DNA from 3 places in the Paracoccus jiaweipingae genome. Region 1 is predicted to be linked to each of the others. Evidence: riboswitches for the same ligand, from Rfam matches in the RefSeq annotation. Region 1 holds a riboswitch; each other region holds the start of a gene.
What was found. A riboswitch is a leader RNA that binds a small molecule or an ion and turns the genes downstream of it on or off. The one in region 1 is predicted to bind cobalamin.
Positions count from the first base shown of each region.

Region 2: linked by a shared signal. The riboswitch ahead of ACFXP9_RS10765 (energy-coupling factor ABC transporter permease) and the one ahead of ACFXP9_RS03985 (ABC transporter substrate-binding protein) in region 1 are both predicted to bind cobalamin.
Region 3: linked by a shared signal. The riboswitch ahead of ACFXP9_RS10780 (DUF1636 family protein) and the one ahead of ACFXP9_RS03985 (ABC transporter substrate-binding protein) in region 1 are both predicted to bind cobalamin.

Region 1 is NZ_JBISBS010000002.1:106,729-117,019, forward strand. Features, by position in the region: gene ACFXP9_RS03970 (ribonuclease E/G) at 1-717, shown strand, start outside; gene ACFXP9_RS03975 (DNA gyrase inhibitor YacG) at 714-866, shown strand; tRNA gene ACFXP9_RS03980 (tRNA-Phe) at 943-1,018, shown strand; cobalamin riboswitch at 1,156-1,348, shown strand; gene ACFXP9_RS03985 (ABC transporter substrate-binding protein) at 1,485-2,504, shown strand; gene ACFXP9_RS03990 (FecCD family ABC transporter permease) at 2,513-3,523, shown strand; gene ACFXP9_RS03995 (ABC transporter ATP-binding protein) at 3,520-4,287, shown strand; gene ACFXP9_RS04000 (pseudoazurin) at 4,291-4,707, shown strand; gene ACFXP9_RS04005 (class I SAM-dependent methyltransferase) at 4,709-5,470, shown strand; gene ACFXP9_RS04010 (PhoX family protein) at 5,603-7,354, shown strand; gene ACFXP9_RS04015 (hypothetical protein) at 7,416-9,074, shown strand; gene ACFXP9_RS04020 (pyridoxamine 5'-phosphate oxidase family protein) at 9,176-9,643, shown strand; gene metH (methionine synthase) at 9,819-10,291, shown strand, end outside.
Region 2 is NZ_JBISBS010000005.1:211,098-220,083, reverse strand. Features, by position in the region: gene ACFXP9_RS10770 (molybdate ABC transporter substrate-binding protein) at 1-484, opposite strand, end outside; gene ACFXP9_RS10765 (energy-coupling factor ABC transporter permease) at 628-1,305, opposite strand; cobalamin riboswitch at 1,376-1,556, opposite strand; gene ACFXP9_RS10760 (beta strand repeat-containing protein) at 1,658-6,706, shown strand; gene ACFXP9_RS10755 (PP2C family protein-serine/threonine phosphatase) at 6,694-7,569, shown strand; gene ACFXP9_RS10750 (serine/threonine-protein kinase) at 7,616-8,386, shown strand; gene ACFXP9_RS10745 (hypothetical protein) at 8,386-8,986, shown strand, end outside.
Region 3 is NZ_JBISBS010000005.1:220,537-230,827, reverse strand. Features, by position in the region: gene cbiT (precorrin-6Y C5,15-methyltransferase (decarboxylating) subunit CbiT) at 1-325, opposite strand, end outside; gene ACFXP9_RS10815 (cobalt-precorrin-6A reductase) at 324-1,049, shown strand; gene cobJ (precorrin-3B C(17)-methyltransferase) at 1,088-1,825, opposite strand; gene ACFXP9_RS10805 (precorrin-2 C(20)-methyltransferase) at 1,822-2,559, opposite strand; gene ACFXP9_RS10800 (precorrin-8X methylmutase) at 2,565-3,194, opposite strand; gene cobG (precorrin-3B synthase) at 3,310-4,434, opposite strand; gene cobN (cobaltochelatase subunit CobN) at 4,431-7,685, opposite strand; gene cobW (cobalamin biosynthesis protein CobW) at 7,685-8,734, opposite strand; gene ACFXP9_RS10780 (DUF1636 family protein) at 8,735-9,088, opposite strand; cobalamin riboswitch at 9,449-9,648, opposite strand; gene cobF (precorrin-6A synthase (deacetylating)) at 9,667-10,291, opposite strand, start outside.

The DNA.
Region 1 (10,291 bases):
CCCGGTGCGCCGGGGGTGAATGTTTCGCGCCAGATCAAGGATGAAGCGCTGCGCACCGCGCTGTCCGATCTGGTGCGCGATCTGCACCCCGGCGATGACAGCACGACTGGCGTCATCATCCGCAGCGCCGCCGCCGATGCCGATGACGCCGACATCACCGCTGAACTGGCCCCGCTGCTGGACCTGGCGCAGGCGCTGACCGCCGATCTGGCCGGGGACCCGCAGATCCTGCTGGACGCGCCCCAACCTACCGATACCGCCTGGCAGGACTGGTCCGACCCCGCCCCCGACGGGATCGAGGATGGGCCGGATGCCTTTGACCACAGCGGCGCCAGCGAAGCGGTTGATGCCCTGCTGTCACCGCGGGTTGATCTTGGCGGCGGGGCCTTCGCCTTTATCGAACCAACCCGGGCCGCGATCTGTATCGACGTCAATACCGGCAGCGACCATTCCCCCGCCGCCGCGCTGAAGGCCAATATCGCCATGGCCCGCGACCTGCCGCGCCAGTTGCGCCTGCGCGGGCTTGGCGGGCAGGTGGTGGTCGATTTTGCCCCGGTTTCCAAGCGCGACCGTGGCACCATCGAACAAGTTCTGCGCGCCGCCGCCCGCCCCGAAGGCGGCGCGATGACGGTCATCGGCTGGACGGCCATGGGCCTGTTCGAGGTCAACCGCAAGCGCGACCGCGTCCCCCTGACACGGCTGGCCGAGGGCGCATGACCCGCTGTCCGATCTGCGGCAAACCCGCCGACCCGAAATTGCGGCCGTTCTGTTCGAAACGCTGCGCCGACATTGACCTGGCGCGCTGGCTGCGCGGCGATTACGCCATCCCCGGCGAGCCGGCGGGAACACCCGAAACCGAGGATTGATTTTTTCCGATTTTGGGCTGGACAGGGCCGGCTGGGTCGGCTACCTACCCGCCTACGCCAGCCGCAAGGCTGCGATGCCCGGATAGCTCAGTTGGTAGAGCAGCGGATTGAAAATCCGCGTGTCGGTGGTTCGAATCCGCCTCCGGGCACCACCTCTCCCCCCCCCCACACACGAAACATGCCCCGCAATCGTTTGCGTCTGGTTCAGACCGGTCTTTTCGCGTCGACCTTACGGCCTGTGCGGGGCATGGCGGCGCGTTCGGGCCATTGCATCGGCGGGGCCAAGCGGTTACAGGCTTTAGCTGTCGGTTTCCGTAAGGAATTGAAAGGGAATCCGCCGCGGTTTTGCCGCGAACCGGAACTGCCCCCGCAACTGTAGGCGGCGAGGAACCAGCGACATGCCACTGTGGGCTTGCCCATGGGAAGGCCGCCAGTCCCCGCGACCCGCCAGTCAGGAGACCTGCCGACATCGTTTAGCTTGAACCGGGCGGGGCGCCCGGAGAGGTGCCAGATGTTGTTTCCCTGCGGCCCCGCCATGCCGGACCCTGCATTTGCGGGGCGATACGGCATGATCCGGCGATCTTTCCCTGCCTTGCCGCAAATCCGGGAATATCATTCATGACCGCTTTTCCGACCCTGCGCCTTGCCGGCGCTGCCGGGCTGTTTCTGGCCGCCACGCTGCCGGCCATGGCCGCGACCACCTATCCGCTGACGCTGGAAAATTGCGGCGTTCAGGTCAGCTTTGACCACGCCCCCGACAGCGCCGTGACCATCGGTCAGTCCGCGACCGAGACGATGTATGCGCTGGGTCTGGGCGACAAGGTCAAGGGGACCTCGGTCTGGTTTACCGATGTGCTGCCTCAATATCGCGCCCTCAATGACGGGATCGAACGGATGGCAGATAACGACCCCAGCTTTGAAAGCGTCGTCGCCAAAAAGCCGGGGCTGGTTGCGTCGCAATATGAATGGTATGTCGGGCCGCAGGGGGTGGTCGGCACGCGCGAACAATTCGCGGATCTGGGTATCCCGACCTATATCATGGCCGCCGACTGTGCCGGGAAGGACAATTCCAAAGGCTCGGACGGGACCCGCGCGGCGATGTTCAGCATGGATAGCGTGTATCAGGGCGTTCGGGACCTTGCCCGCATCTTTGACCACCCCGAAGCTGGCGAGGCGCTGGTCGATCAGCTGCGCCAGCGCGAACAGGCCGCCATCGACAAGGCGGGCGCGCTGGGGGTGCGCGATGTACCGGCGCTGTTCTGGTTTTCCTCGGCCGATCTTCAGGGCGATCCTTATGTCGCCGGGCGCAAAGGCCCGCCGGGTTACATGATGGCGGCGCTGGGGCTGCGCAATGTGATCGAAAGCGACGAGGAATGGCCGACCGTGGGCTGGGAAACCATCGCCCGCGCCAACCCCGCCATCATCGTGGTCGCAAAAATGAGCCGCCGCCGCTTTGACGCCGATGACGTGGACAAAAAGCTGGAATTCCTGAAAACCGACCCGGTGGCCAGCCAGATCGACGCGGTCAGAAACAACCGCATCGTGGTGCTGGACGCGCATTCGATGGACCCGTCAATCCGCAACATCACCGCGATCGAGGAACTGGCGCAGGCGCTGGATGGCTTTGACCTGAAATGAGCCGCAGCATGATGGCTGCCGCAATCTGGGCCGGGCTGGGGCTGGCGGGGCTGGTTCTGGCGTTGCTGGCCGGGGTGGCGCTTGGCGAAACCCCGGTTACCCCGGCGGCCATCCGTGCCGCGCTGGCCAATCACCTGTGGTCGGCGGGGCTGGCGGTGGACCCGATTGAACAGGGTATTATCTGGGCTTACCGGGTGCCGCGCACGCTGGTCGCGGCCAGTTGCGGGGCCGGGCTGGCGCTGGCCGGGCTGGTCTTGCAGGCTTTGGTGCGCAATGCGCTGGCCGACCCCTATCTGCTGGGGGTGTCGGCGGGGGCCTCGACCGGGGCGGTGGCGGTGACGCTGATGGGGCTTGGCGGCGGGCTGATCGGCATGTCCGGAGGGGCGTTTCTGGGGGCGGCGCTGGCGTTTTCGCTGGTGGCGCTGCTGGCGCGGGCCTCGGGCGGGGGGGCGGCGCAGATGGTGCTGGCCGGGGTGGCCGGGTCACAGCTGTTCAATGCGCTGACCTCGTTCCTGATCGCGCGTTCCGCCAATGCCGAACAGGCGCGCGGCATCATGTTCTGGCTGCTTGGCAACCTGTCGGGGGTGCGCTGGCCCGATGTGACGCTGGCCGCGCCGGTGGCGCTGGCGGGGGCGGTGGTCTGTCTGGCGCATATCCGGGTGCTGGATGCCTTTGCCTTCGGTCACGAGGCCGCCGCCGCGCTTGGCCTTGCCGTGCGGCGGGTGCAGCTGGTGCTGATCGGCGCGGTTACGCTGATGACGGCGGTGATGGTCAGCCTTGTCGGGTCCATCGGTTTTGTCGGGCTGGTGATCCCCCATGCGATGCGCTTTATCGTCGGGCCGCGCCATGTCCGGCTGGTGCCGGCGACCGCGCTGGCGGGGGCGGTGTTTCTGATCGGCGCCGATATTGCGGCGCGGATGCTGATCCCCGGTCAGGTGGTGCCCATTGGCGTGGTCACGGCGCTGGTCGGGGCGCCGGGTTTCGCGCTGATCCTGCTGCGCGGAAAGGTGCGGACATGAGGCTGACAGCCCGCAATCTGGGCTGGTCGGTGCGCGGCCGCCCCATCGTCAGCGACGTGTCGCTTGGCATAAATCCCGGCGAGACCTTTGGCCTGATCGGGCCGAACGGGTCGGGCAAATCCACGCTGCTGCGGCTGCTGGCGGGGCTGTTGCCGCGCGCGCAGGGGCAGGTCACGCTGGACGGCACCGACCTGCGCGCCATGCCCCGGCGCCAGATTGCGCGCCGTATTGCCATGGTCCAGCAGCAGGGCGACACCCCCGAGGCCCTGCGCGTGCGCGACGTGGCCGAACTGGGGCGCACCCCGTGGCTGGGGCCGCTGTCGGTGTTTTCGGACCGCGATCACGCCATTGTCGACGCAGCACTGGCCGCCACCGGCATGACCGCGCTGGCGCAGCGGCCGTGGTCGGCCCTGTCGGGGGGCGAACGCCAGCGCAGCCAGATCGCCCGCGCGCTGGCACAGCGTCCGGCGCTGTTGCTGCTGGACGAACCCACCAACCATCTGGACATTCACCACCAGCTGTCGCTGTTGCGGCTGGTGGATGAATTGCCGGTCACCGTGGTCATTGCGCTGCATGACCTGAATCAGGCGCTTGGCTGTGACAGGCTGGGGGTGATGCAGGACGGCAGGCTGGTCACGGTGGGACCACCGCGTCAGGTTCTGACCCCCGACCGCATTGCCCGCATCTTTCGCGTCGGCGCCCGCGCCCTGCACGACCCGGCCGATGACGCGCTGCATTACCGTTTTCACGACCTCAGGGAATGACCGATGAAACCGCTTCTTGCCGCTTTGCTGATCGCCGCCGGCCCGGCGCTGGCCGAAACCCACGATATCGACATGCTGAACCGCGGTGCCACTGGCCCGATGGTGTTCGAACCGGCCTATCTGCGCATTGCGCCGGGCGATACGCTGCGCTTTTTGCCGACCCAGCCGGGCCATAACGCCGCCACGCTGGACGGCATGATCCCCGCCGGCGCCACCCCGTTCAAGTCGCGGATCAACCGCGAATTCAGCGTCACGCTGGATTTGCCGGGCGCCTATGGCATCTATTGCCAGCCGCATCTGGGGATGGGCATGGTGATGGTGGTCGAGGTGGGCGACGGCCCGTTCGACCTGCCCCTGCCCGACAGCCTGCCACAGCGCGCCCGCGACCGCTTTGACGCCATCCTGTCCGGGCGGCCCTGAGATGGGCGACAATTTCCACCTGCGCGAGGAGATCCGCGCCTATTGGTCGCGCCGCGCCGCGCGGTTTGATCTGGCCTTTGGCCACCGCATTTCCGACCGCGCGGCACCGGCATGGGCGGCGCCGATACGCGCCCATCTTGGCCCGGCGCCGCAACAGGTGCTGGAACTGGCCTGCGGCACCGGCGAGGTGACAGCCCTGCTGCACCAGCTTGGCCATCAGGTCACGGCGCTGGATTTCGCGGAACCTATGCTGGAACAGGCGCGGGCCAAACATGCCGGCAAGGACCGGCTGCGCTTTGTTCATGCCGATGCCGAAAACACCATGGAACCCGATGCGCATTACGATGCCATCCTGTGCCGGCATCTGGTCTGGACACTGACCGACCCGCAGGCGGCCTTTGCCGACTGGCTGCGGGTGCTGCGGCCCGGCGGGCGGCTGGTGATCTTTGACGGCGACTGGACGCGTCCGGCCAGACCCGGTCTGGCGCGGCTGCTGGCGCTGTGGGACCGGCTGTCGCCCGACCCTTATCATGACGACGCGCTGGGGCAGGCCCATGCCGGGATCATGCGGCAACTGCCCTTCGGTCACGGGCTGCGCTTTGATCAGCTGGCCGGGATGCTGTCACAGGCTGGCTTTGACCGGATCGGTCAGCTGCCATATGCCCCCATCGCCCGCGCCCAGCGCCGGGGTCAGGGGCTGCGCAACCGGCTGCGCACGCGGGTTCATCACCGCTTTATCCTGACCGCGTCCAGACCCGGTTAGGTCAGGGACAGAGGCGTCGCCGTCGGGGCCAGCCCGGTGCCGCACAGGTCGCCGCAAGAAAACGGCGGCCTGTAACCTGCCTGTCACAGAACGGCCCTAGGGTTTGCGGCGCAACAGCCAACGGAGCGCATCATGCAGCCCAAAGCCATTCTTCTTGCCGCCACCGCCCTTGCCGCCCTGCCCCTGACGGGCCAGGCGCAAGAGCTTGCCTTTTCCCCCGTGCCCTTTGCCGCCGATGACGCCGCCAAGCGTCAGGTGCTGGCCTCGGACAAGGTGACGGTGGATGGCAAGGATTACCCCATCGCCTATCACGTTCTGGCCCGCACCGGCGACAAGCTGGGCGATGGCGTGTTCGGCGCGCTGATCGACCGTGACGGCAAGGTCGTCACCTCCGAGGACGGGTCGGAACACCTGTCGGTGGATGCCGATTTCACCTCGCTGATTCGCAAGGGGGACAAACTGTATGCGGTGACGCATTTCGAATCGCGCCCCGGTGCGATTTATGTCACCGAACTGACGCAGGACGGGGACGGCAAGCTGACCGCCACCAAGACCAGCCCGGTCGATTTCGCGCAGCAAGGCGGCCTGTGGGTGCCCTGCGCCGGGTCGGTCACGCCCTGGGGCAACCATCTGGGCGGCGAGGAATACCCCCCCAATGCCGAGGCCGTCGAGGCCGCCAATGACATCTCGGAAATCGACGAATATTACCGCCCGATGGCGCGTTTCTTCGGGCTGGACCCGGCGACCATGACGCTGGACGATTTCCGGGCCGCCTTTAACCCCTATGCCTATGGCTTCCCGACCGAGATCACCATCGACGATCAGGGTCATGCCAGCGCCACCAAACATTACGCGATGGGCCGCGTCGCGATCGAACTGGCCCATGTCATGCCCGACAACAAGACCGTCTATATTACCGATGACGGCACCAATGTCGGCCTTTACAAATTCATCGCGGATCAGGCCGGCAAGCTGGATGCAGGCACGCTCTATGCCGCGAAATGGACCCAGACCGCCGATCAGGACGCCGGCGAGGCCGATATCGACTGGGTCGAACTGGGCCATGCGACCAGCGACGAGGTCCGCAAGCTGATCGACGCCAAGACCCGCTTTGCCGATATTTTCGAGGTCGCGGACATGGCCGAAGACGGCAGCTGCGCGGACGGCTTCACCCCCTCGATCGCCGAGGATGTGCATCAGTGCCTGAAGGTGAAACCGGGCATGGAACTGGCCGCCGCGACGCTGGAAACCCGCCGTTACGCCGCCATCAAAGGCGCGACGCTGGAATTCCGCAAGATGGAAGGCTTTACTTGGAACCCGCAAAAGAACGAGGCCTATCTGGCCATGTCCGAGGTCTCGAAAGGGATGGAAGACGCCGGGAAACAGGATCTGGGTGGCAGCAACGACATTCGCCTGACCCAGAACAAATGCGGCGCGGTTTATGCCCTGTCGATGGATGACAGCTTTAACGTCAGCAAAATGCGCACGCTGCTGACCGGCAAACCGGTCGATGACGCGGTCAACAGCTGCGATATTGACGGCATCGCCAACCCCGACAACCTGACCTTTATCGACGGTTATGACACGCTGATCATTGGTGAAGATACCGGCGACGGGCACCAGAATGACGCGATCTGGTCGTATAACCTGACCTCGGGGGCGCTGACGCGCATCTTCTCGACCCCGTATGGGTCGGAAACCACCTCGCCCTATTGGTACCCGGATGTGAACGGTCATGGCTATCTGATGGCCGTGGTCCAGCACCCCTATGGCGAATCGGACGAGGACAAGCTTCAGGACGCCGCCGATGCCCGCGCCTATGTCGGCTATATCGGGCCGTTCCCGGCGATGGGCGGGCATTCCGAATACAGCCCCGCGCAGTAACCTGCGCCCCGGTGGCCGCGCCTGAGGGTGCGGCCACATCCCGTTTCAGAAAGCCCTTTCCATGCGCACCTTGCTGTTTTCCCTGCTGTTGCTTGCCGCCGGCCCGGTGCTGGCCGATCAGCAAACCACAGGAAAGCTGGTCAACAAGACCGCTTATATTCCGCCGCAATGCTATACCCAGACCCGCACCCGGACCGGCGTTGCGAACCCCTGCATGACCTGCCATGTGCGGTCGCGCGCGCCGCATTACATCAATGATTACGACCTTCAGTTCGATTACAGCTTCCCCGCCCCGGCGCGGGTGAACCCGTGGACCAACCTGTTTGCCGACCGCCGCGACGATATTGCCGCGATGCCCGACGACCAGATCATGACCTATGTGCGCCAGTCCAATTACATCGCGCAGGGGGGCAACCTGCTGGCGCAGCGTCTGGCCGGTGACCTGCCCGAAGGCTGGGATCAGGATGGCGACGGGCGCTGGTCGGGCTATGTCCCGGATCTGGCACTGAATTTCGACCCCGAGGGCTTCGACATCGCCGCCGATGGCACCCCGACCGGCTGGCGGGCCTTTGCCTATACCCCGCTGCCGGGCAGCTTCTGGCCGACCAACGGGTCGGGCGATGACGTGCTGATCCGCCTGCCCGAAATCTATCGCCAAGCCGAGGACGGCCAGCCCGACCGCCAGATCTATGCGCTGAATCTGGCCATCACCGAGGCGCTGATCAAGCGTCAGGACGTGCCCATCCCCGCCACTGACGAAGCCCCGCTTGGCGTCGATCTGGACCGCGACGGCCAGATCGGTCAGGCGCTGAAGGTGGGGTTCGACTGGGCGCCCCGGCAGGGCCGCGACATGCAATGGGTCGGCGCCGCCCGGCTGGCCCAGCAACGGGGCGACGCGCCGCTGGCGGCGGGGCTGTATCCGCTGGGGACCGAATTTATCCACAGCCTGCGCTATCTGGACGTTCAGGACGGCAAGGTGGTCATGGCCCCGCGGATGAAAGAACTGCGTTACATGCGCAAGACCCGCTGGCTGTCATGGTTCGACCGCGAGGACGGCGCGCTGGCCGAGGCCAAGGAACGCGTCGATTTCCCCGACCGCATCGCGATGTTCTTTGGCGATTCCGAAACCGGCATCAGCAATGGCACCGGCTGGCGTCTGCAAGCCTTTATCGAGGATGCGACCGGCGACCTGCGCCCCCAGAATTTCGAGGAAACCGTGTTCTGCATGGGCTGTCACGGCGGCATCGGCGTCAATGACGACGACACATTCGCCTTTCCGCGCAAGCTGGCGGCGAACACCGCAAAGGGCGGCTGGTGGCACTGGACCCAGCGCGACGGGCTGGCGGGCGTGGCCCAGCCGGTCCGCGCCGATGGCAACCCCGAATATGCCTTTTACCTGCGCGCCAACCGTGGCGGCGACGAATTGCGCGCCAATACCGAGGTGATCCAGACCTATCTGCGCGACAATGGCACGCTGGACCCCGGTCACAGTCAGGCGCTGCTGACCGATATCGGGCCGCTGGTGACGCCCTCGGCGGAACGGGCGGTGGCGCTGAACAAGGCCTATCGGCTGATCGTGCAGGACCAGTCCTTTATCCGGGGCCGCGATGCGGTTCTGGCGCCCGCGACCACCGTCCATCGCAGCGTCCCCGAGGGCGAGACCACCGGCATCACGACCGAAATTGCGCCGTGGTATTCGCTGCGGCCTGTGCGGCACTGACCGCGCCCGGACCCGCGCGCCGCGCCGGGCGGAACCATCTGCCCGGTCCATCCGTTGGCCCTGCGTAACACGTTTCACCGTTCCCAAGTTCAGAGGCCATCATGACCACCGACGCCAAGACCGATTTCTGGAACCGCCTGTCGAAAACCCGCACCGGAATGCTGGCGGTGGGGGACCGGCTGGTGCCGATGTCGCCCAATGCCGATGCCGAAACCGGCACCATCTGGTTCATTACCGCCAAACAAACCGACATGGCGCAATCGGCGGCGGGCAACCCGCAAACCCGCTTTACCATCTGCGATGACGGCAACGGCCTTTACGCCGACATCACCGGCACCCTGTCGCTGTCGGAGAACCGCGAAAAGCTGGACGAGATCTGGAACATGGTCGCTGACAGCTGGTTCGAGGAGGGCAAGCAGGACCCCGACCTGCAATTGCTGGCCTTCCGCCCGCAAGAGGCCGAGATCTGGCTGGGGTCCGGGGCGCTGAATTTCATGTTCCAGATCGCCAAGGCCCAGATCACCGGCGATCAGCCTGATATGGGCGATCACACGACCCTGCGCTTCTGAACGGGCCGCCCGCGCAGCCCCGCGGCGGCAGGCACGCCCCGACGACCACCGCGCCACCCGGCAGGGACACCCCTGCCGGGTTATCAAATTGCCTCATGATCTTTTTGCATCATATGCGTTTGGCGCGCGCGGCCGATTGCGCTAAACGCAGGGATCATTTGCAAAGAAGGCCGCCATGACCCTGCCCCTGTCGCCCGTATTCGACCGCCTGCGCGCCGCCGCACGACAGCGTATTCTGATCCTGGACGGGGCGATGGGCACGCAGATCCAGCAGCTTGGCTTTTCCGAGGATGATTTCACCGGCGCACACAGCCATGGCAGCGGCTGTGCCTGCCATCACGCCCATGGCCATGTCCACGGCGATGGCGAACACCCCCAGCAGGGCAATAACGACCTGCTGACCCTGACCCAGCCCGACGCGATCGAAGAGATCCATTTCCGCTATGCCATGGCCGGGGCGGATATTGTTGAAACCAACACCTTTTCATCGACCCGCATCGCGCAGGCCGATTACGGGCTGGAAGATTCGGTCTATGACCTGAACTTTCACGGCGCCCGCATTGCGCGCAAGGCGATGGACCGCGCGCAGGCACAGGACGGGCGCGAACGCTTTGTCGCCGGGGCGCTGGGGCCGACCAACCGCACGGC
Region 2 (8,986 bases), on a different contig from region 1:
CATGGGGGCGCAGGGCCTCGGCCCGGTCGAACAGCCGCCAGGCGTAATCGCCCGCCGGGTCCGCGCCGGGGGTCGCGGTGCCAAGCCGCAGCGCCGGGTCCAGCATCGCATCCAGCAGCGTGTCGGTCGTCAGCCCCAGCCCCGGCTGCGCCAGCGCGCACAGGCGGTTGCGCGCAAACACCACCACCGGCCCGGACAGCCCGGCATCGTGCAGCGCCCCCGGATGCGCCATATTGGCCGAGGCAAACAGGTCGGCCGGCAGCCCCTGTTCGATCTGTTGCCGCATCAGCCCGGACGGGCCGAACCGGGTCTGCACCGGCTGATTGGTGCTGTCGGCAAAGACCTGTGCCACATCGCCAAGCGCGGCGGTCAGGCTGCCGGCGGCGACCAGCCGCACCGGCGGCGGTTCGGCCCCGGCGGGGCGGGGGGCGGCCAGCGCCGGGCAAAGCGCAAGCCAGAACAGGGCGGCCAGCAGTCGGGACATGGCGAAACCTTTGCGACAAGGGCCGGGGCGGCGGTGGGCGGGGACCGGCGGCCGGTCGGCAGTGACCGGGCCGGGCATGGAAAAAGGCGCGCCCTCGGGCGCGCCCTGATCGTAAACGGTTGTGACAGATTTGTGAAATCCTGTCAGGCGCTGTGATGCAGGCGATGCGTGACCCAGCCGGACCCGGCCAGCCCGTGCAGGGCCTTGGCGGCGGCCAGAACCGCCAGATCGGCCAGCGGCTCGACAATGATGACCAGCATATAGGCACCGCCGAAGGTCACGATGCTTTGCAGGTTTTCCGACCCGAAACCCTGACCATACAGCGCCCAGAACGCCACCCATGCGACCACCCCGGCCTGATAGGTGGTCGACAGCGCCAGCGCCTGACGATAGCGCAGATCGACATAGGGCGTGTGCGGGGCGATGATGCGACGGGCCAGCGCCTCGACCGCGAACAGCGGCACCAGCAGCGTGGTCACGTTCATGCCGTATTGCGGCAGGTCGAAGGGCGCAAAGAACAGCCCCTGCACCAACAGCCCCAGCGCCAGACCGATGGCCGCGGGTGCCGCGCCAAGGATCAGGAACAGGGTTGAACCAAGGATGAAATGCACCTCGGACACGCCGACGGGGTAATGGGGCAGGATCTCGAAAAAGGTCAAGACGGCGGCGGTGGCGATCAGCGCGCGGCCAGCAAGCGAGATGGCGCCCTGTTCGCGCACCGCATCCACGGATTGCTTGAGGACATAGGCGGCGGCCGTGGCGGCCGTGGCATAGCTCAGCACGATTTTCGCGCCGGCGACCAGTCCGGGTTCGATATGCATGTTCATCCCTCCGTGCCGTCATCCCCGACGGCGAAATATTTGGGGCCGGAAAACCGGCAATGGGCGCGTGGCCCTGTGGCAGGTGACGGCAGGTCTCCTGACTTGCGGGTCGTGGCGGGCAGCAGCCTTCCCAGCCGGGGCCAGTGGCGCGTTGCGGCCCGCTGGCCGCTTACAGTTGCGGGGGCAGTCGCGGCATTTCACCGCGTTCCCTTTTCACCCCTTGGCGGGGGACCGTCATGCGCGAATATCCGCTGGCCGCGCCGGAAAGGCAAGCAAAACTGGCCAGACCACGTCGCGCGCTGACAGGCGTTTCACGCCCTAGTATAGCCGACATAATGGTGTTAAACCGCTGGTGGATGAATACGAGGGCGCGATGCGGGGCGGGCAGGGTCGTTTTTCAGCATGGGTCTTGGGCGGCGCGGCGCTGTCATCCGGGCTGGCCATGTGGCTGGCGGTGTCGGGACCGGCGCTGGGGCGGGTGGCATTTCTGGACAATGGCGCCGGTGACAATGCCGGGCTGGACCCGGTCAGCGGACCGTGGAACCTGACCGATGCGGTCTGGGCCGATGCGCGCGGTGGCGGGCATCTGGCCTTTGCGCCGGGCGATGTCGCGGTGCTGGCCCCGCCGTCCGGCGATGCCCCGGTGGTTCTGACGCTGGATGGCGATATCGCCGTTGCCGGGATGCAGGTGCAGGGTGGCACCTATCGGCTGGGTGGCGGGCGGCTGGTCGCGCCCGCGGGCGGGGTGGCCGAATTGCGCTTTGCCCCGCCATCCCCGTCGCCGCCCGGCGAGGTCGTGCCGGTCGAAACCCCGTCAACGGATCTGCCTGTGCCGATGGTCGTGCCGACGATCCTGCGCGGCCCGCGCCTGATGGAAGGCCCGGCCGAACCCGAGGGCGGTGCCACGCCGTCCGGCACCGGCGACCGCGTCGGGGGGCCGCCGCTGGCGCGGCTGTTTATCGACAGCGCCCTGTCGGGCAGTTTCGCGGTGTCCGGGCCGGGGATGGTGACCTATGCCGGGCAATCCGACGCGGCGGTCGATCTGCGCATCGCCGCTGACAGCATCTTTACCCATGCGGGCCAGACCACGGGCCGGTTGCGCAATGCAGGCACCCTGTCGGTGCAGGGCCGCCATCAGGGCGATGCTGACAACAGCGGCACGCTGAACATCGCCGGCACCGTGACCGGCACTGTCAGCAATGACGGCCATCTGGCGATGGGCGGCCAGATCGGCGGTGGGCTGGTCAATCGCGGCACGGCGCATATCGCCGGGCGGATCGGTGGTGTGCTGGACAATGCCGCGCGGGCGGTGCTGTCGCTGGCGGGCGATCTGGCGCTGGACCGGCTTGAGAATGCAGGCACGGTCAGCATCCGCCCCGAGGCCCGCATGACCGCCCGCACCGGCATTTCCAATTCCGGCACGCTGACGGTGGCCGGGGTGCTGGCGGGCGATGTCGATCAGGCGGCGACGGGGACGCTGCGGCTGACCGGGCGGCTGACCGGGGCGCTGGGGAATGCGGGCCGGGCAGAACTGGCCGGGCGGATTACCGGCGACCTGACCAATCTGGAAAATGCCAGCACCAGCCTGACCGGCGATCTGGTCGCGGCGGGCATCCGCAATGCGGGCAGGGTGACGGTGGGCGCGGGGCAGGTGCTGACCGCGACCGGGGTGGAAAACACCGGGCAGATCGACAATGGCGGTCGCCTTGCGGGCGATGTCGTCAACCGGGGCCGGCTGGTTAGCAGCGGCGTTCTGGCCGGGGCGCTGGACAATCGCGGACAGGCCTGGATCGCCGGTCGCGCCGGTCGGGTGACCAATGCGGCGGGCGCCGGGATCGGCATCACCGGCAACACCCGGATGGAAACGCTGGCCAATGCGGGCGACCTGACCGTTGCCAGCGGTGCGCGGCTGGCGGTGGCTGGGGGGATCGGTAATCAGGGCCGCCTGACCAGCGACGGCCTGCTGGTGGCTGATGTGGTCAATGACGGCCAGTTGACGGCGCGCGGCGGCGTCTCGGGGCGGCTGACCAACCGCGGCACGGCCACGCTGGCGGGCAGCACCGGCGCCATCAGCAATGAACGCGGCGCGGATCTGACCGTCAGCGATGCGTTGACCGCGACCCGTCTGGACAATGCCGGTCAGGTCACCGTGGCGCGCGACCGGCGGCTGGCCGTCACCGGCCCCGCCACCAATACCGGGCGCATGGCGCTGGCCGGCACGCTGGAGGCCGACCTGCGCAATGCGGCGGGCGGCAACCTTGGGCTGGATGGCGGCCAGATGGCCGGGACGCTGGACAATGCCGGTGTCGTCGGGGTGCAGGGGCAGGCCCTTGTGACCGGCGATGTAATCAACCGGGGCAGCCTGATCCAGACCGCGCGCGACAGCGTGCTGCGGGTTGGCGGGTTGTTTCGCAATGCCGGGCGGGTCTCGGACGGGGGGCTGGGGCGGTTTCGGATCATCGCGGACCGCATCGTGCTGGAGGCCGGATCGCGCATCACCGGCGCGGTCGAGATGTCGGGCCGGGCGCGCAACCTTGGCAAGATGCGGATCGACAAGCCCTCGGTCATTTCCGACGGGCTAAGCAATGCCAGGGGGGCCGATCTGTCGATCCGCGACCGGCTGGATATGCAGGGCAGCGATCTGGACAATGGCGGCACCGTGATCGTGACCGCGACCGGGGTGCTGGCCGGGGCCGGGCAGGTCACCAATCGCGGGCTGATGCGGGTCGATGCCGGGGGCAGCGCCAGCGCGGACCGCTTTGGCAATACCGATGGCGGGCGGCTGGTGAATGGCGGCACGCTGACCGGGCAGGTGGTGAATTCCGGCCAGATGACCAACCGCGCCGGGGCCACCGTTCAGGGCGATCTGTTCAACGGTGGCACGCTGGTTTCCGACGGACAGACTACCGGGCTGCTGGAAAACACCGGCAGCGCGGCGCTGTCGGGGCAGGTCGGGCGGCTGGTCGGCAAGGCCGGTGGCACCATCCTGACCCGTGGTCAGCTGACCGCAGGCAGCGTGGTGAACGAAGGCGACCTGCTGGTGCGGCGTCGCGACCGGCTGACCGCGACCGGGGGCGTCGATAATCGCGGCACCCTGACCGTGAATGGCGGCCTGACCGGCAATGTCGATAACAGCGGCCGGCTGGAGGCCTCGGGCGTGATCACCGGCGATATCGACAACAGTGGCACCCTGATCAGCCGCCGCCGGATCGCGGGCGATCTGGACAATCGCGGCGAGGCGGTGCTGACCGGGCGTGCCGATGATGTCACCAACCGCAAGGGCGGGTCGCTGACCGTCACCGGCGATCTGCGGCTGCGCAGCCTGACCGGGCGCACGGGTGGAACGATCACCGTGACCGGGGATGGCGCGCTGGCGGTCGACAGCCCGGTGCAAAATGGCGGCACGCTGGTCAATGACGGCGATCTGCGCGGCGATGTCCGCAATACCGGCACTCTGACCGGGACCGGGCGGTTTCAGGGCGATGTGCTGAACAGCGGCACCGCCCGGCTGGACGGCACGGTGACGGGCGATCTGTTCAATGCCGGCGATCTGGCGCTGCGGGGCGGCACGGTGCAGGGCGTTCTGGGCAATCGCGGCACGGCACGGCTGTCGGGCCGGGTGGGGTCGCTGCGCAACGACACCAGCGGCAAGGTCACGATCGAGGGCGATCTGTGGACGGGCGGCCTGTTGAACCGTGGCACGGTCTGGGTGCTGGCCGACAGCGTGCTGACGGCCCGCGATGGCGTCGATAACCGGGGCGAGCTGGCCGTGGCCGGGGGGCGCATTGACGGGCAGGTTCGCAATGGCCGCGACGGTGTGATCAGGGCCGGTGGCCGGACCCGGATCGGGCGCCTGCCGGTCCCTGACGCCCCGGCGCCGGGCCTGCCGGGGCGCGATGCGCTGTCCGCCACTGGCCCCGCGGTGACTGGTCCTGCGGTGACTGGCCCCGCGGCCACCGCCGGGCCCGGATTATACAATGACGGTCTGGTCACCCTCAGCAACGGGCGCGCCACCGACCGGCTGGTGGTTAATGGCGGGCTGACCGGGAATGGCAGCTATCGTCTGGACCTTGATCTGGCGCAGCGCCGCGCGGACCAGATCATTGTGCGCGGCGGCGCGGTGAAAGGGCATTTGTCCTTTGGCTTTGACGTGCTGACGCTGGACCCCGGTTATCGCATCGGAACGCGGGTGAAGGTGCTGGATATCGACGCCGCCTATCGCAGGCAAAGCGATTTTACCTATCGCTTCGACCCGGTCGGGGCGGCGAATGAACGCATCGTCTATTCGCTGGATCAGGACGCGGCCAGTGGCGATCTGGTCATTGTCAGCCAGACCAACCCCGCCATCGGCGCCCTGTTTGGCAATATTGCCCTGACCCAGTCGCTGATCGGGTCGGTGATCAACCGCCCGTCCAGCCCCTATGTCGTCGGGCTGGCCGCCAACCCCGGCGAACGTCACTGCGGGCCGGGTGCCTGGGGTCGCGCCGTCGGCGGGCGGGCCGATGCCACCGGGTCGACCGGCAATGGCATCAACCGCTTCGACAGCCAGATCAGCGCCACCTATACCGGGATGCAGGTCGGTGCCGATCTGGCCTGCGCCGACCGGCCTTTGCAGGGCTGGAACATCGCGCTGGGGGCGATTGCCGGGGTCAATAGCGGGCGCACCAGCCAGCCGGTCTATGCCATCGACCCGTCCAATTCGTCGCGGCTGACCTCGGTTCTGGCCAGCACGACAAGGGCCGATTTCACCCAAAGCTATGCCGGGGTCTATGTCAGTGCCACCCGCGGGCAATGGGCCGCCGACCTGCAATACCGTTACGAGAACACCGATTTCGACCTGCGCAACAGCCCGGTGATCGGGGCCGGGCTGGGGCTGAATGACAGCCGCTTTTCCAGCCGCGCGCGCACGTTCAGCGGCTCGGTCAGTTATGCGTTCAGCCTGCCGCAGCAGGGCTGGCAGGTGGTGCCCACCGCCGGCTTTGCGGTGACGCGGTCGCAATCGGGGTCGGTCCGGTTCGACGACGGCTATCAGCTGGATTTCCGCGACAACACCACCCGCGTCGGCTTTGCCGGGGCCAGCTTGTCGCACAGCCGGGTGCGGCCATCGGGCGATTCGGCGCTGACCACCTATGCCACGGTGACGGTCTATCGTGATTTTACCAAATCCATGCAGTCGGTCTTTTCATGGCAGGGCCACCCCGAGTTCGAGCCGCAGATGCTGAGCTCGGACCATCTGGACACCTATGGCGAGCTGAGCCTGGGGGCGAATTACCTCAAGGTGCTGGATGCCGGCAGCGCCCGCGCCCCGCGCCAGTTCAGCGCCAGCGGACGCATCGACCTGCGCCATGGCGACCAGTTGAACAGCGTCGGCATCAGCGGGCAGGTGCGATGGCAGTTCTAGGCAGCGGTATCGGCGTGTTCTGTGCCCCCTGCGATTGCGGCGGCGGGGCCGATCAGGTGCCGACCGACCTGCATATCGCCTGCGGCGGATGCAGCCATCGCGGCAAGATTCGCGACACGAACGAGGACGACATGCTGTGCCTGCCCCGCGCCGGGTTGTGGCTGGTGGCCGATGGCATGGGCGGGCATCGCGGCGGCGATGTCGCCAGCGCCATGATCGCGGCGCAGGCGGCGACGATGGGGGTGCCGGTTTCCGCACAGGACCAGCGGGCGCGGCTGGGTGACCGGCTGACGCGGGCGCATGACGCCATCCGCAGCCATGCCGACCAGCGCGGGCTGGACCAGATCGGCGCCACGGTGGCGGCGCTGACGGTGTTTGGCAGCGCCTTTGCCTGTGTCTGGGCCGGTGACAGCCGGGTCTATCTGTGGCGCGATGCCGATCTGATCCGCCTGACCCAGGACCACAGCGAGGTTCAGGCCATGATCGCCGCCGGCCTGATGTCCGAGGAACAGGCACGCCGCTGGCCGCGCCGCAACGTGATCACCCGTGCCGTGGGCATCGGCCCGCATCTGCGCACCGAAATGGTGACCGGCGTGACCCGGCCCGGCGACCGCTTTCTGATCTGCACCGACGGTCTGACCGAACATCTTGGCGATGCGGAACTGGCGGCGTTCATGGCCCGCCCCGGCCGCCCGCAAGACATCGCCAGATCGCTGATGGACGAGGCCCTGCGCCGTGGCGCGCATGACAATGTGACGCTGCTGGTGCTGACCTGTCGTCCGGCCAGCAACGGCGGCAAGGCTGATGACGCGCCTGGCGGGGTGGCGGTGGCAGGGGGGGCGGACGATGTCACAGCCCTCTGACCGGCCTGTCACCCCGCCGCGTTCGGCCCCGGACAGAACCCCGGATATGGCCGAAGCCACGGTGCTGGCGCCGCCGCCGGATGCGTCGGCTGATGCGCTGCGTGATGCGGTTGCGGCGGGTGCCGATCTGCCGGCGCCGACGGTTCTGGCCCCGCCCGACCGCACGGTGCTGATGCCCGCCCTGCCCGCCGCCGGGGCGGGACAGTTGCTGGCGCCGGGCGACCTGATCAACAACAATTACCGCGTCGTCAAGCTGATCAGCAGCGGCGGCATGGGCGAGGTCTATCGCGGGGCGAACCAGTTCACCGGCGATCCGGTGGCGATCAAGGTGATCCTGCCCGAACTGGCCCGCGACCCCGCCGTCGTCGCCCTGTTCAAACGCGAGGCCCGGATTCTGGGCCAGTTGGGCGATAATGCCATCGTGCGCTATCACAATTTCATCCATGACCCGGCGCTGAACCGCTATTGCCTGGTGATGGAACATGTCGAGGGGCGGTCGCTGCTGGACCGGGTGCGCAATGACGGCCCGCTGTCGCTGCGCGATGCGCGCTTTCTGATGCGCCGGCTGGCCAGCGGGCTGGCGCGGGTGCATCAGCATAACGTCATCCACCGCGACCTGTCCCCGGACAATGTGATCCTGCGCAATAACCGCGTGGACGAGGCGGTGCTGATCGACTTTGGCATTGCCCGGTCGCTGTCCGCCGGTGACGGGCTGGGGGGCGGTTCGCGGGCAAATACCACTATATCGCGCCGGAACAGCTGGGGCATTTCGATGGCCGCATCGACGCGCGCACCGATATTTACGGTCTGGCGCTGATGATGGTCGCCGCGCTGCGTGGCGGGCCGCCGCCAATGGGCGGCAGCGCCCCCGAGGCCGCCCGCCAGCGCCGCCACATCCCCGACCTGTCAGGGATCGAACCGCGCCTGATGCCGCTGTTGCAGTATATGCTGGAACCCGACCCGGCGGACCGCCCGGCCTCGATGCAGGCGGTGATCGCCATGCTGGACGATCCGGGCCGGGTGCCGCTGTTATACCGGGTGCCACAGTGGCAGACCGGACCCGCCCATGACGCCGCAGCCCCCGGCGCCGGGCCTGACCCGCGCACCCTGCTGACCGGGGCGCTGACCCGTGGCGCCGCCGCGGTGCTGCCCCGGCCCGCCCGTCAGCGCCGTGCATGGCCGCTGTGGCTGGGGCTGGGACTGGCGGCGTTGGGCATGGCGGCGTGGTATGGTCTGCGCCTGCCGGTCATGCCTGCCGCCGACGATCTGGCGGTGGCGGCGGCGCAGGCCGAAAGCGCGCGGGACTGGCCGGCCCGTGACCTGCTGTCGCGCGACGGCTTTCTGGCGGCGCATCCGCTGCCCGGTTGCAGTCTGGCGGCCCGCATCACCACCGGACCCGAGGCCGGGCAGATCGGCT
Region 3 (10,291 bases), on a different contig from region 1:
CCGCGATCAGCGACGCGACCGAGGGCGCCGGAAAGCACCGCCACTCGCCCGCCGCCAGCGCCTCGGCCAGAACCCCGCCCGCGCCGAACCAGAACGGATCGCCCGAGGCGAGGACCGCCACCCGCTGCCCCCGCAGCGCCAGAACCGGCGCAATGGAAAACGGCACCGGCCATGGCCGCCCGCGCGCACCCACCGCCGCCAGTTCCAGATGCCGCGGCCCGCCAAAAACGATATCCGCGCCGTCCAGCGCCGCACGGCTTGCAGGGGACAGCCCGTTCAGGCCATCTTCTGTCAGTCCGATCATGCTTAGCCAGGGATCACTCATGCGCGTATTATTGCTTGGCGGCACGGCCGAGGCCAGCACCCTTGCCCGCGCCCTTGCGACGCAAGGCGTGGATGCCACCTTCAGCTATGCCGGGCGCACCCGGAACCCGGTTGCGCAGCCGCTGCCAACCCGGATTGGCGGCTTTGGCGGCGCACAGGGACTGGCCGATTACCTGCGGGACAACGCGATCACCCATCTGATCGACGCCACCCACCCGTTTGCAGCCCGGATCAGCGCAAATGCCATTGCCGCCGCACAGGAAACCAATACGCCGCTGGCGGCGCTGGAACGCCCGGCATGGACGCCCCAGCCCGGCGATCACTGGACCCATGTCCCCGACGCCCAAACCGCCGCCGCCGCGCTGCCCGACCAGCAAACCGGCGTGTTTCTGGCCATCGGCCGCCAGTCGCTGACCCCGTTTCAGGGGCTGCCACATCGCTGGCTGTTGCGCTTTGCCGATTTCGAACCCGGCCAGCCGGTGCCGCTGAACGCGCAACTGGTGGTCAGCCGTGGCCCCTATACCGTGGCGGGCGACATCGCCCTGATGCGCCAGCACGCAATCGGCATCGTCGTGGCCAAGAATGCCGGCGGTCAGGGCGCGCGGGCCAAGCTGGATGCCGCCCGCGCCCTGTCCCTGCCGGTGATCCTGATCGGCCGCCCGACCCTGCCGCCGCGCCTGACCCTGCCCGACCCGCAATCGGTTCTGGGCTGGCTGGGGCTGTGACAGCGGCTTCTTCGTTGCGCAAATACCCATTCCCGCCCTCACCGTGCGGAACGGGGGGTCCAGACCCAGCGCCCGACCTGCCGCGTCTGGCTGTTGCCGACCAGAACCACGGTGCGCATATCGGCCATATCGGGCGTCGCCTGGGCCAGTGTGACGGTGCGGATCTGCTGATCGGGGGTGCTGACCGCGCGGGCAAAGGTGATCAGCCGGTCGGGACCGCATTCCTGACGCAGCACCTCCAGCGTGCGGGCAAACCCCTCGGGGCGCGATTTTGACCGCGGGTTATAGAACGCCATCGCGAAATCGGCCTGCGCCGCCAGCCGCAGCCGCCGTTCGATCAGCGCCCACGGCTTGAGGTTATCCGACAGGTTGATCGCCGCGAAATCATGCCCCAAAGGCGCCCCCGCCGCAGCGGCAGCGGCCAGCATGGCGGTGATGCCGGGCAGGATGCGGATATCCAGACCGGCCTTCGCGGGGTCATCGGCCAAAGCCTCGAACAGGGCCGAGGCCATCGCGAACACCCCCGGATCGCCCGAGGACACCACCACCACCCGCCGCCCCGACGCGGCCAGCGCCAGCGCGTGACGGGCGCGGTCGATCTCGACCCGGTTATCAGACGGGTGCAGCACCAGCCCTTCGCGCGGCGCAACGCGGGCGACATAGGGGATATAGCCGATGACATCGGTTGCCCCGGCCAGTGCCTGCGACACCTCGGGCGTGACCAGCGCTTCGGCCCCCGGTCCCAGCCCCGCAACGGCCAGCCAGCCCGCGCTCATGTCGCGGCACCGGGCAGGGTCAGCGGGCGGCGGCCATGGCCATGCACCAGAACGATGGCGAAATAGGGCGCGGCGGTTTCATCGGCATGGGCCAGCATCTGAACATGCTGTCCGGCCATGGTGCCGCGTTCGACCAGCCACGCCTGATCCAGCCGCCCGGCGCGTGCCAGCGCGCGCCGCACCTTGGGCAGGTTGCGCCCGGTTTTCATCACCACCAGCGCGTCACTGCCGCGCATCCGGTCGGTCAGCGTTTCTTCGTCCAGCGTGCCCATCAGCACGGTCAGAATATCATCGCCCCAGGTGATCGGCTGGCCGGTGGCGGTCCAGCAGCCCGACATGCCGGTGATGCCGGGGATGACCTCGATCGCGACGCGGTCCTGAAGCCGCAGATGCAGATGCATGAAGCTGCCGTAAAAGAACGGGTCGCCCTCGCACAGGACCACGACCTCGCCTCCGGCCCCGGCCAGCCGGTCGGCCCAATCGTCGTAAAACGCCGCCAGCAGGCGGTTGTATTCCGGGTCATGCAGCGGGATTTCCGTGGTGACCGGGTATTCCATCGCCAGCTCGGTGACACCGGGCGCCAACATGCCATCCACGATCTTGCGCGCCATGCCAAGCCGGCCGGGTTTGCGGAAAAACGCCACCTGATCAGCGTTCTGGACCGCGCGAAAGGCGCGCAGGCTGATCAGGTCGGGGTCGCCGGGGCCAAGGCCCGCACAGATGATCCTTGCCATGATGCTTACTCGGCCCGGCTGGCCAGCGCGTTGACGGCGGCCACGGTGATGGCGCTGCCGCCAAGCCGCCCGCGCACGATCAGCGCCGGCACCGGCAGATCGGCCATCAGCGCATCCTTGGATTCCGCCGCGCCGACAAAGCCCACCGGACAGCCGATAATCGCCGCCGGTCGCGGACAGGCCGGGTCGGCCAGCATGTTCAGCAGGTGAAACAGCGCCGTGGGGGCATTGCCGATGGCAACGACCGCCCCGGCCAGATGCGGTCGCCACAGCTCCAGCGCGGCGGCGCTGCGGGTGTTGCCCATCTGGCGGGCCAGATCGGGGGTGCGGGGGTCTTGCAGCGTGCAGATAACGGCATTCCCGGCGGGCAGACGCGGGCGGGTGATGCCCTCGGACACCATGCGCGCGTCGCACAGGATGGGGGCGCCATCCGCCAGTGCCTGCCGGGCGGTGCGGGCCATGCCGGGCGAAAACATCACATCGCGTTCCAGACCGACCAGACCGGCGGCGTGGATCATGCGCACGACCACGGGTTCCTCGTCACGGTCGAACCGGGCCAAGTCGGCCTCGGCCCGGATGGTGGCGAAGGATTGGGCATAGATCCTGGCGCCGTCTTTTTCGTAATCGTAGGGCATATTCGATTTTCCGCAGGTTTGCATGGCTATGTCACGCGGGGGCGCGGGGGGCAAGGCTGACCGGGGGTTTCACACCCCCGGACCCCCGTGGGATATTTCAGCCAAAATGATGACATTACAGGCGAATGCATTCGGCAATCAGCCCGGTATGGGTGGGCCGGTCCTGCACGGTGCCCCCGGTGACGCGGTCAAAGCGCCCGCCGGGCTGTGCCACAAGGGTGATATCGGCAGGGCCGCGATGCGCACAGCCCTTGGCGCAGCCGCTGATATGCAGGCTGTGCCCCGGTGCCAGTTGCGGCGCCAGCCGGCGGGCCAGATTGCGGGTCTCGGCATGGGCCTGCGGACAGTCGGGGGCGCCGGTGCAGGCATGGACACGCAGCAACGGATCGGCAGGGTCGTCGATCAGCCCGGCAACCTGCGGGGCGCGGGTCAGCCCCTCGACCAGCAGCATGTGCCACGGGGTCAGCCGCAATGGACCCAGCCCGGCCAGCAGGGTCATCTGGTCCGGGTCGATGCGCCCAAAGGGCAGGCCCGTCAGCCAGCCATTCGGCGCGGCGCCGGGCCGGGGGCGGGGCGCGGGCGGCCAGGCGATGACCTGTGCAGGACGGGGCAGGCTGGCGCCACCTTCCAGATGGGCGCGCATCCGCCCCCGCCCATCCGGTGCGCCGCCGCTGGCCAGAAACCAGCGCGCCAGATCGACCGCCGCCTGCGCCGGGTCGTCACCGGCGGGCAGGGTGCCGGGGCTGCCATCGGGGGCCAGCCGCCAGCCCTGCGGGGTGGGGATCAGGCGAATGTCGCAAGGCGTATCCCGCAGCACGGTCCCGGTATCGACCGCAAAGCCGAACTTGGCCGGAACCTGCGGCGCATCCGGCGCGACCATCAGCGCCGCCAGCCGCGTGGCGATCTGCCATGCCGCGCCGCCCTTTGCCGCGAAGGGCGACAGGATGACATTGCGCCTTGCCTCGGCCTCGGGGTCGGCGTCGATCAGGCCCATCGCGCGCAGCGCCCGGATCAGCGGCGGGTGCGTCCGGGGCGTCACCCCGCGCAGTTGCAGATTGGCGCGGGTCGTCACCTCGATCGCGCCATTGCCAAAGCGCCGGGCCAGCGCGGCGATGGCACGGGCGTCTTCGTTGTCCAAATACCCATTGCGCGTGCGGACCCGCACCACCAGCCCGTCGCCTGACATCATCGGCCGCAGCGCACCGGGGCACCAGCCGCGAATAATGGGGTCGCGGCTCATGGTGCGTCGCCCACCGATGCGGCAATATCATTGCGCCGGGTCTGCCACAGGCCGGCGGCGCGCAGCGCGGCAAAGCGGTCACGCAGCGCGGCCAGCGCGGCGGGGTTTTCGCGGGACATGAAATCGACCACCTCGGGGCGGCCAAGGGTGGCATCGAAATACAGATCGAACAGATGCGGCGGCAGGGCGCGGGTCAGTTGCGCGAAAGCGGCAAGGTTGTCCAGCGTCGCGGTGATTTCCGCCGCGCCGCGAAAGCCGTGACGCATCATGCCATCCGCCCAGTCCGGGTTGGCGGCGCGGGCGCGGGTGACGCGGGCGATTTCCTCGGTCAGGGCGCGGGCGGCGGGCTGGCCGGGGCGGGTGTTGTCAAGGTGGTAAAGCGGCGGCAGATCCGCCCCCAGCACCGCCGCCGCCGCCGCCGGTCCGGCCTGATGCGCCGCAAAATCGGGCGCGGTCAGCAGGTCGGCCTCGGCCAGATCCTGCGCATGGGCAAAGGCGCTGGCGCCGCGCAACCGGGCCTCGATCCCGGCGCGGTCCTGTGTGCTGCCTTGCGGGCTGATCGCCCATTCCGACCCTGCCAGCCATGCCATGCCCGCCGCCATGCGCGCGCTGTCGGACAGATCGGCCACCGGGTCCATGCCGACGCCATAGGCGCCCGGACGCGGGCCGAAAACGCGCGGCGCTGCGCTGGTGCCCTCGGCCAGATAGGGGTTCTGGTCGGGGGCCTCGTCCCGCGCGGCCAGCGACTGCGTGGCGGCGTGGAACAGGCCCGCAAGGTCCGGGAACACGTCGCGAAACAGCCCCGAAACCCGCAGCGTCACCCCGATCCGGGGCCGGTTCAACAGCGCCAGTGGCAGCACCTCGAACCCGGTGACGCGGCCTGTGGCGCTGTCCCATTGCGGGGCCAGTCCGGCCAGATGCAGGGCCATGGCATATTCCTCGCCGGCGGTGCGCATGGTGGCGCTGCCCCACAGGTCGACGATGATGTCGCGCGGCCAGTCGCCATGGTCTTGCAGGTGGCGGCGGATCAGTTCCCCGGCCAGTTTGACGCCTTGCGCATGGGCCGATTTCGTCGGCACGGCGCGCGGATCGACGGCGAACAGGTTGCGCCCGGTCGGCAGAACGTCGCTGCGCCCCCGTGCCGGGCTGCCGGACGGACCGGCGGCGACGCGGCGCCCGGCCAGCGCATCCAGCAGGCCCTGCGCCTCGCCCGTGGCGCTGCCATAGATGTGCAGCCCATCGGCAAACCGGCTTTCCTTGAGGTCGCAGACAAAGCGGTCGATGCGGGGGATGGCCTCGGCGGGGCTGGCATCGGGGGGGATGTTCAGGTCATCCTCGACCCCGGCAACCTGGGCCTCCAGCCGGATACCCTCGATCAGGCGGGCGCGGCGGGCCGGGTCCAGCCCCTCGGCGGTGGCATATTCGTCCAGCAGCCGTTCCAGCACCGCCAGCCGTTCCGGCAGCGCGCTGGGGGCCAGTGGCGGCGGGATATGACCAAGCGTCAGCGCACCGATGCGGCGTTTGGCCTGTGCGGCCTCGCCGGGGTCGTTCACGATGAAGGGGTACACCACCGGCGTGGCCCCGATCAGCGCCTGCGGCCAGCAATCCGCGCCAAGCGCCACCGATTTGCCGGGCAGCCATTCCAGCGTGCCATGCGCCCCCATATGGATCAGCGCGACGATACCAAGGCTTTGAAGATAAAGGCAAAACGCGACATATCCATGCCGGGGCACGCGGTCGAGGTCGTGGTAATCATCCTCTCGTGCCGCAGGGGTGCCGCGTTCGGGTTGCAGCGCGACCAGAACCCCGCCACGCCGGGTCGCGGCAAAGTGGAACGCGCCGTCGCGGCAGGCGGGGTCATCGGCGGCCTTGCCCCAGGCCGCGGCCAGATCGTCGCGCAGTTTTTGCGGCAGGCGGTCCAGCGCGGCGTGATAATCGGCCAGCGGCCAGCACAGGGTTTCGGCCAGCAGGTCGGGCGCCAGCGGCGCGGCGGGACCGGTGGCGTAACCGGCATCGCGCAACAGTGCCAGCACCGCGTCGGTCGAGGCCAGCGCGTCCAGCCCCACCGCATGGGCGATCTGGTCCGGGCGTCCGGGATAGGTCGACAGAACCAGCGCCAATGTCCGATCCGCCGGGGCGGTCTGTCCCAGCCGGTGCCACGCCGTCACGCGGTCGGCGGCCTGTGCGATCAGGTCGGCATCGGCGCGGTGGGCAAAGCGCGAATATTGCGTCTGCGGGTCGCGGGCATGGGGCTGTTTATGGCTGATCAGCCCGGCAAACAGACGGCCGTCAACCTCGGGCAGGACGACATGCATGGCCAGATCGGCGGGCGACAGCCCCCGCGCGGCCTGTTGCCAGTCGCGTTTGCGGGCGGTGGACAGGGCGACCTGATGCACCGGACAGCCCGGCGCGTCCAGCGGCGATGCCCCGCCCGCCAGCCCCCCATCGCGCCCGGAAAAAGCGGTGGCGTTGACAATGGCGGCGGGGCGGGCGGCGCGCAGTTGCGCGTCGATCCAGGGTGCATTGTCGCCCTTCAGCGATGGCGCGAACAGCCCCGCCACCCGGAACCCCCGGTCGCGCAGCGCCGCGATCAGCGCATCCACCGGGTCGGTATCGGCGGCGGCCAGATAGCTGCGGTAAAAGCTGACCACGGCCAGTGGCGCATCGCCCGCTGGTGGCGCGTCGACCACCCCGCGCGCCGGGTCATACCAGCCCCGGTCGGGCAGCGTCGTGTGGCCGTCATAGCCCGGTGCGTTCAGCCCCGCGGCCCCGGCCAGCGCCGCCAGCGCGGCGGCGGCGGGGGCGGCACCCCCGGCCTCGGCCAGTGCGGTCAGGCGGTGCAGGGTGTCGGCATCGACGGTGCTGGCGGCCTGCAAGGCCGGGTCGGGGCGGCCATCGGCGGGGATCACCGCCAGCGCGATGCCCCGCCGCCGCGCCAGATCCTGCACGCTGGCCAGCCCATAGGGCCAATAGCTTTCACCCCCGATCAGCCGGATCAGGATGGCTTTCGCCCCTTCCAGCGTGGCCTCAAGATAGGTATCGACCGAGACCGGGTGCCGCAGCGCCACAAGGTTTTGCAGCCGCAAAGATGGCACCGCCCCCCGCGCCTGCCACAGCCGATAGCCCCCCGCGAAAGCCCCCAGATCGCTGTCGGAAAACGACAGCACCACCAGATCGCCCGGCGTCTGGCCGGGGTCAAAGGGGGCGTCGGTTTCTTCCAGCCCGTGGCTTTCGCGAAAGACGATATGCATCAGCCGACCACGCGCCCGCCAAGCGCATCGGCCACGGCCTGCGGGTTCAGGTGGTGATGTTCGGCAATCACCACCAGACGGGAATTGCGCGGCGCGTCACCCCACGGCCGGTCATATTGATGCCGCACCCGCGCCCCCACGGCCTGAACCAGCAGGCGCATGGGCTTGCCTGCGACCGCGATATGCCCCTTCACACGCAAGATGTTGTTTTCGGTTGCGACACGCGAAACAAGATCTGCGATTGTGCTGGGGCTGTCAGCCTCGGGCAGGGCGATGACGGCGCTGTCGAAATCGTCATGTTCATGATCATCGGCGCCATCGTGATGGCTGGGGCGGGCGTCAAGGTCATCCTCGGCGGCGGCACCAAGGCCAAGGATCACGCGGGGGTCGACCTCGCCCTCGGTTACGGGGATGATGGGCAGTTTGCGCGGGGCCTCGGCCTCGATCGTGGCGCGGGCGGCGGCGATGCCATCCGCGCCGGCCAGATCGGCCTTGGTCAGCAGCACGACATCGGCGCAGGCGATCTGATCCTCGAACACCTCGGACAGCGGGGTTTCGTGGTCGATGCTGTCATCCGCCGCGCGTTGGGCATCGACCGCCGCCAGATCGGGGGCAAAGCGGCCCGCCGCCACGGCCTCGGCATCGGCCAGCGCGATCACCCCGTCAACGGTGATGCGCGACCGGATCGCGGGCCAGTCGAACGCCTTCAGCAGCGGCTTGGGCAGCGCCAGCCCCGAGGTCTCGATCAGGATGTGATCGGGGCGCGGGTTGCGGGCCAGCAGCTGTTCCATCGTCGGGATGAAATCATCGGCCACGGTGCAGCAGATACAGCCATTCGCCAGTTCAAGGATGTTTTCAGCCGGGCAGTTTTCATCTGCGCAGCCTTGCAGGATTTCACCGTCGACCCCGGCGGTGCCGAATTCATTGACCAGCACCGCAAGGCGGCGGCCCTGCGGGTTGGCCATCAGGTGACGGATCAGCGTGGTTTTGCCGGACCCCAGAAAGCCGGTGATCACGGTGACGGGGATTTTGGACAGATCTGTGGTCATTCAAGCCTCTGATGGTGGGATACGGGCAAGCGACTGCTTGCGGAACTGAACGGGCCGTGCCCGCCATGGCACCAGCCCGTCAGGCGTGGCGGCATAGGCGCGGGCGCCGGCCAGAATATCGGCGGCATCGGCAGGGGTCATGCGGCCATAGACATAGGACCAGCGCCCCGCCCCCGACAGCGCCACGACGCAGCCCTGATCGCAGGCCGACAGGCATTCGACCGGCACCACGCGGATCGGATCGGGCGCATCGGCCAGCGCCGCGGCCAGTTGCGCGCCGGGGGTGGGCTGGCCGTCGGCAACGGGCTGACCGGCACGGCAGGTCACGCAGACATGCAGGGTGACGGGGGGCAGGGTGACGGGGGACAGGGTGGCGGCGGATGCGGTGACGGGGGATGCGGTCGTGCCGGGCGCGGTGCCGGATGGCGGGTTGGCTGCGGTCCGGGGGGCTGCGGTCCGTGTCGCGGCGGGCTGCGAAAGGGTGGCTTGGGATGCGGCGGGTGGGGGCGCGGCAGGCTGGGGCGTGGCCACGGAGGATGGCGTCACGGACGGTTCGGCCTTGGGTGGCGGGCAGGCGCTGGCGGGGTCGTTGTCTGCGGGCATAGGCCCCCCTTGCTGTGCGGCCCCGGCGGGGCGGTTCGGGCATGGGGGCGGGGTGGCGTGGCGCAAATTGCGGACGCGACCGCAGATCACCCCGTCTGCGTGATGTCAGCCGCCGGATGGCGGGCTCTGGCAGGTCTCCCGGCTTGCGGATCTGAGGCGGGGCCTCGCGGTGCTTCGGCCTTCCCGGCACAAGGCCAGTGGCGGTGAAGCACCTGTCCGGTCACGGTCGCGGGGGCGGCTGGACTGGCGGCGGGCCGCTGTCCATTCCCTTTTCACCTGCGGATGCAGGAACCAGTGCGCCCCCACCTGTGCCGGTGCCGGGCAGGTTGTCAAGCCGTGTCGCGGCGCAACAGATAGATATCCATCACCCAGCCATGCCGGTCACGGGCCTGCGCGCGGGTGGCGATGATGCGCGGCCCGGCCTGTGCCAGCGGCCCGTGGTCAAGGATCTGTTCCGGCATCCCCACGAAGGCCCCCCACCAGATCGTCAGACCGCGCGGGTCCAGCGCCTGAAAGCTGCATTCGCCGTCCAGCATGACCGCAACGGTTTCCGCGCCATCGGGCCAGCCGTGATCGCGGATCTGGCGACCGGTGGTGATGGTCACCGGGCCGCCCACGGTGTTCAGCGGGATGGCATGGGCGGCGGTCAGGGCTTGCAGGGCGGTGATGCCGGGGATGACCTGCACCTGCGGCGCCGGGTCCAGCCGCGCGGCAATGCGCAGGGTCGAATCATACAGCGACGGATCGCCCCACACCAACAGCGCGACAGTGCCGTCACAGCCACCGATGGCGCGCAGCCACTGCGCCGCGATGGCGTCGTGCCAGTCATGCACGCCCTGCCGGTAATCGCCGCTGGAATCGCGGCGCGGCATGGTAAAGGACGCCCGTGGCACATCGGGCGCGACCCGGTCCAGAATGGCGTGGCGGATATGGGCCAGATCCTCTTTCCCGGTG